DNA from 2 places in the Aliiglaciecola sp. 2_MG-2023 genome. Region 2 is predicted to be linked to the other one. Evidence: predicted binding sites of a transcription regulator. Region 2 holds the regulator's gene; the other holds the start of a gene.

Evidence for each region. The regulator FliA, encoded in region 2, starts transcription of late flagellar genes. The targets are predictions, from matches to a motif close to CTAAAGNTNNNNNNNNNNNNGCCGATA.
Region 1: a site for FliA is predicted at 1,673-1,699, ahead of flgM (flagellar biosynthesis anti-sigma factor FlgM). Genes of this name have one in related genera too.

What each region holds. Positions count from the first base shown of each region.
Region 1 covers NZ_JAUORY010000001.1:298,930-302,146, reverse strand. Annotated here, with positions in the region: gene Q4567_RS01205 (chemotaxis protein CheV) at 1-683, opposite strand, end outside; gene flgA (flagellar basal body P-ring formation chaperone FlgA) at 853-1,584, shown strand; gene flgM (flagellar biosynthesis anti-sigma factor FlgM) at 1,735-2,067, shown strand; gene flgN (flagellar export chaperone FlgN) at 2,116-2,541, shown strand; gene Q4567_RS01185 (LPP20 family lipoprotein) at 2,567-3,031, opposite strand.
Region 2 covers NZ_JAUORY010000003.1:78,641-81,857, reverse strand. Annotated here, with positions in the region: gene flhF (flagellar biosynthesis protein FlhF) at 1-755, shown strand, start outside; gene Q4567_RS04205 (MinD/ParA family protein) at 752-1,618, shown strand; gene Q4567_RS04200 (RNA polymerase sigma factor FliA) at 1,615-2,346, shown strand; gene cheY (chemotaxis response regulator CheY) at 2,385-2,768, shown strand; gene Q4567_RS04190 (protein phosphatase CheZ) at 2,803-3,217, shown strand, end outside.

The sequences.
Region 1 (3,217 bases), on a different contig from region 2:
CCAGTTTCTGCGGCAATTTCTTTTAAACGATTAAGCGCTTCAAGTCCATTTTTAGCCACTTCAATGTTTAATCCCAACGCAGCAAGTGCTTTTTTAACTTGGCTTCTTGCCACTGATGAGTCATCAGCGATAAAGATAATTTTATCATTTGCAGGAGATTCTGACATATTTAAATCCGCTGCTAAATCTTCACTGACTTCAGTTTTTAATGGTGAGATTTCATTTAGAATCTTTTCCACATCAAGAATTTCAATCAACTCATCATCAACTTCCGTCACTGCAGTCAAATAACTTGCTTTCCCGGTACCTTGAGGAGGAGGCATAATTGCATCCCAATTGGTATTGATGATACGTTCAACTGAGCCGACTAAAAAACCCTGCACTGAACGGTTGTACTCAGCAATTATAATAAATGCGTTGCGAACGTCTTCTATTTTTCTGCCGCCGGTTGCCATACTCAAGTCAATTACTGAGATCGTTTGGCCACGAATATGAGCAACACCTCGAATTAACTTATTTTGCTTAGGTATTGAGGTTAACTGGGGGCACTGCAATACTTCACGCACTTTAAATACATTGATGCCAAATCGCTGTCTGCCATTCAATCTAAATAGCAGCAATTCAAGTCGGTTTTGACCAACAAGTTGTGTGCGTTGATTAACTGAGTCAAGAACTCCCGACATATACCACCCCAATTAAATTTAAAGTAGGCACAATTGTTGCGTTGTCCCTATTAGAAAACCAAGTTTAACTAATTTTAGCGCCAAAAATCGTATTTGTGACTGAATTTTGACGTTTATCTTTGTTTGCTTAACGATTTAATAAGCATAGACAAAACGGCGGCACCTGAACATGAAAATATCGTTAATTCGTACAACTGGTAAGTTATTAAGTGTTTTCTTCAGCGCCTGTTTAACTCTCAACAGTGGTTTCGCTGCGGCGTCCAGCGACACTAACCCTGCTCACCAACAACTTAGTCAAGCAGTAGAAAATTACGTTAATACGCAGCTGAGGCATATAGCTGCAGCAAGTGATGATAACTTGCTAGTAAAAGCGATGCCATTAGACGAAAGGATAGTCATTCCTGATTGCCCTACTCCATTTACCATATCGGCTAGTAAAGAAGCGCTAGCGCAAAGTAACATAACGGTGAGAACCAGTTGTGAACAAACGAATTGGTACTTATATATGATGGTAAAAGCCACTCGCGTGCAACCCGTAGTCGTGCTCACCACCTCGGTCAGTCCTGGCACTGTTTTAAATGAGAATGATGTTAAAGTTGTGATGCTTGATAAAAACCTAATAAGAACGAGTACCTTTGCCGATATCAGCACAGTGGTAGGCGCTCGAATGAAAAAAAGAAGTCGACCTGGCCAACCCGTAGTCCCCGGTCAACTTTGTTTTGTATGTAAAGGAGACAGTATTCTGATTACCGCTGATACAGGCGGGGTAAGCATTAAAACCAAAGGTATAGCCCAACAGGATGGTAACCTTGGCGATACGATTGCGGTGAAAAACAGCAAGTCGAATAGAGTGGTGCATGCACAGGTGGTGAATACCCATCAAGTAGTGGTGCAGATTTAATATAATTAGCGTAAACTATGGGTTATTACATCTGGTTAGCGCAGATTTGAGCTTATCTAAATAATATTTAATTTTTTTCTACATTTAGCTAAAGGTCTTTAAGTTCCGGCCGATAAGATAAGTGAGGCAAATTAGGTATTCGAGGTCATTATGGCAATTAACAATATAAATAGTGGAAATCAAAAGCCACAACTTGAGAATCAGAGGCTGAATCAACAGCAATCTCAGAGTCAAGCGACTGCGCAATCTGCTGCTCAGCAATCTAAGTCTGCAGAAGCGCCACGTCAAGATTCAGTATCACTCACGCAATCTGCTCAGCAGCTTAGCCAGGTTCAAAAGAAATCTAGTGATACACCTGTCAATCAGGAAAAGGTCGACAAATTGAAAAAAGCCATACAGAATGGAGAATATCGCGTTAACCCTGAAGTATTGGCGCAAAAAATTAGCAAACTCGAAGCTCAAGTATTTGGCATTGAAGATTAGAATTTGATGCCAGATTGGTTTAGCTTCTCAAAATAAAAGCAAAGCTAAATGAAAAACCTAATTGCCCTCCTCCAAAAACAGAAACAACAACTTGATTCACTTATTTTATTGCTTGAGTCTGAGCTGCATTTAATCAGTACGCGAGACGCTGAATCACTCACTTCCGTTATCAATGAAAAATCGGAATTGTTAGAATCGATTGCCAGCACTGACAAAAGCGTTGAGCAGGAAGTTGAGAAACAACCTGAAGCAACATCAGAGCAAGCTGTAACAGACTTATTTGATCAAATTAATCAATCTTTGTCCCAATGTAAATTCAGAACCGAGATCAATCAAAAAGCGGTAGAACAAGGTCAGTTGCGCTTGCAACATCTTCGCACTTTGCTGTTAGAATCCCGAGCTAAAGAAACCATGACTTACGATAAAAGCGGCAAACCTAAAGGTGGTTCTTCAGGTAAGAGTGTGACCGTTTAAAAGTTCGTTCTCAAAGGAATAGAATTTAATAATAACGAACTTTCTTCACTTGTTTCGGCTTGGCAGTACTCAGATATAAATCATGCACTAGGCTAAAATCCAACTCCAACTCTGTGGCATAAGAGTCATTGCCAATGGGGTAGCTTTTTACTACTCGTGCACCGCGGATCACACCTTGAACACTGGCCATTAGTTGAGTATCAGTGAGCACAAGATTAGCCAAAGACTGTTCACCGTCAATTTTTTGTCCATAAACCTGCTCAGTTAGCTCACGGTAAGCATCCAGTTTCGATGCTTTCACTGCCATTAGTACTTTCGCTGAACGGTTACTTCCCCGTTGAGCATCTATTGGCGCATAGCCGATAGAGCGAATAACAGGATAAGAATCAGGTTCGATGGTTTCCCACTCTACTTGTTTGTCTATGATGTTTTGACAACCGATTAATCCGGCTAGACATCCCGCAATCACAAAGGTATAAATTAGTTTCATATTTTTCTCAGTAGTATCTTTACAGCGCATTGTTAAGCTGCATTAGGCTTCAATTGATAATTCAAAACCATTTCAAACTGTCTTCAAGATTTTTCACTGCAATATTTGTTCCTTATCACAAAAAAATTGAGACCCAAGTAAGTAGACCAACTGTGATAGAAGAAAATTGGTTACTGATTAACCGCC
Region 2 (3,217 bases):
ATACTCCTACTCCCGAAAACGCAGATGAAAGGCAGGCTTGGTTATTTTTACTTAAACTATTGTCTAATCGTATCCAAACCACTGGCAATGCTATTCTGGCCGACAAAGGTGTTGTTGCATTAGTTGGTCCCACAGGGACAGGAAAAACCACAACCATAGCCAAATTGGCGGCCAGAGCAGCGCAAAAGTATGGCGCTGACCAAATCGCGATGGTAACAATTGATTCCTATCGTATAGCGGCGTTTGAACAATTGGCGACTTATGGAAAAATTATTGGCTGTAACGTAAAAAAAGCGCAAAATGCGGAAGAATTGTCAGATATACTCTTCCAACTGCGTAACAAGCGATTGGTTTTAATAGATACTGCAGGTTTTGGTCAAAGAGATTCTCGACTAATCAAGCAGTTAGATACCTTAAATCAGCATTCATGTGCTAATATCAAGAAGTATGTTGTGATTCAAGCCAATGCACAATACAAAGTGCTGCAGCATACTTTGAGTGCATTTAGCAATATTGATTTGCAGGGATGTATTTTAACCAAGCTCGATGAGAGTTATAGTCTCGGAGAAGCGTTAAGTGTGGCAATTGAACATAAGTTAGCCGTTAGTTATTTGACGGATGGACAACGAGTCCCTGAAGATATTAAAGTTGCAGACGCAAAGTTTTTAATCTCTGCAGCGGCTAAGCTTTATAAAAAATATGGTTTGATTCATACTGCTAAGCCAGAACTAAACAAATCGGCATTAGCAATATGATTGACGACCAAGCGAGTAGCTTAAGACGAATGAATCAATCTCGATTAATCAAAGTGATTGCGGTAACCGGTGGTAAAGGTGGGGTCGGTAAAACGAACATTACCTTAAACACGGCTATCTCGATGGCTAAAATGGGCAAGCGCGTCATGGTGTTAGATGCCGACTTAGGGTTGGCAAACGTCGACGTCATGTTAGGCTTGCGAGTAGAAAAAAACTTATCCCATGTTTTATCTGGTGAATGTACGCTGGATGAAGTTTTAGTTGTGGGCCCTCATGGGGTATTGATTGCACCGGCAACCTCCGGAACACAATCAATGACCGAACTCAGCCCCACTGAACATGCAGGACTAATTCGCGCGTTTAGTGAGTTGCGTACCAATATAGATGTGCTTATTGTAGACACGGCCGCGGGCATATCAGATATGGTGCTCAGTTTTTCCAGAGCATCACAAGATATAATGATGGTTGTTTGTGATGAACCCACCTCTTTAACTGATGCATACGCGTTGATCAAACTACTGAACAGAGAACACGGCGTGTTTCGCTTTAAGATCGTTGCCAACATGGTACGTAACATGCGCGAAGGACAAGAGTTATTTGCAAAGTTATCTAAAGTGACTAACCGTTTCTTAGATGTTGCTTTAGAACTAGTAGCAACGGTTCCTTACGATGAGAATATTCGTAAGTCAGTTCGAAAACAAAAAGCAATTGTAGATGCATTTCCAGGATCGCCAGCTTCTATCGCTATTAAAGGCCTTGCAGAAAAAGCAATGCATTGGCCAATTCCCAACCAACCTGGTGGACACTTAGAGTTTTTCTTAGAACAACTTGTCGCCGAAAAAGTGGTAGGTGGACAAAGGTGATTAGAAAGGCAGCAGCTTATCAACAACAAGCCGATTTGGCTCAACTTGTAGAAAGACATGCTTCCTTGGTTAAGCGAATTGCCCATCATTTATTAGCCAGATTACCTGCCAGTGTATTAGTGGATGATCTAATTCAATCTGGAATGATTGGATTGCTCGAGGCCGCAAAAAACTTCGATGGCTCAAAAGGCGCAAGTTTCGAAACTTTTGCAGGTATCCGTATCCGCGGAGCCATGCTTGATGAAATCCGCAAAGGCGACTGGACACCCAGATCTGTGCATAAAAATGGCAGAGCAATTACCCAAGCAATTAATCAAGTAGAACGTGAAACGGGCAGAGATGCTAGAGATATAGATATCGCGGAAAAGTTAGAAGTAAGCCTACCCGAATACCATCAGATGTTGAATGAAGTCAACGCTGGAAAAATTATCGGTATTGAAGATTTAGGTATTACCGAAGATGTGATTACCACTGAGCAAAATAAAGGTAGTGACACGCCTTTTCAGGATTTACTACAAGGTTCATTTCAAAAAGCATTAGCACATGCTATTACTACTTTGCCGGAACGAGAAGCAATCGTACTGTCATTGTATTATGATGAGGAGTTGAATCTCAGAGAAATTGGCGAGGTACTCGAAGTTAGCGAGTCCAGAGTCAGCCAAATTCACAGCCAAGCAATGTTAAAATTGAAAAGCAAAATGCAATCTTGGCGAGTTAACGAAGAATAATAAAACACCATTTGATTTAATCCTCATTGGAGGCAGTTTTGGATAAAAATATGAAAATCCTCGTTGTTGATGACTTTTCAACGATGAGACGCATCATCAAAAATTTACTTAAAGACTTAGGTTACACAAGCGTTCAAGAAGCCGATGATGGCAGCACTGCGTTACCTATGTTGCAACAAGGTGATTTTGATTTTGTAGTAACAGACTGGAATATGCCAGGCATGCAAGGAATTGACTTGCTTAGAGCCATTCGTGCAGATGATAGTTTAAAGCATTTACCAGTTTTAATGGTAACGGCTGAAGCGAAAAAAGAACAAATTGTGGCGGCAGCTCAGGCTGGAGTGAACGGTTATGTTGTTAAGCCTTTTACGGCGGCTACGCTTAAAGAGAAGCTAGACAAGATTTTTGAGAGACTGGGTTAAGATTTAACCTGTGTTGAAAATTAGGAGTGTCTAAATGACCGGCTCTAATAAAGCTCCAATGTCTCTTGATGACGCTAAAAAATTAGTTGAATTGCTGGAAAGCGGAGATAACCAAGCTGCTAGCGAATTGCTCGAAGAAGCCTCTTTAACCAATTCTGTTGAATTATTTGCAGAGGTGGGCAAATTAACCCGCCAGCTCCATGACTCTCTGAATAGTTTTCAACTTGATGATCGCATTTCGAATTTAGCCAATGAAGAAATACCTGATGCGCAAAGTCGCCTGAACTATGTTATAGAAACGACCGAAAAAGCGGCTAACACAACGATGGATGCCGTGGAAGCAAGTATGCCTATTGCTGAAAAGCTGCATACAGGTATTAATAATTTGCTCCCCGAGTGGAAAAAGTTGATGACTAGGCAGTTACAACTTGGCGAATTTAAATCTCTTT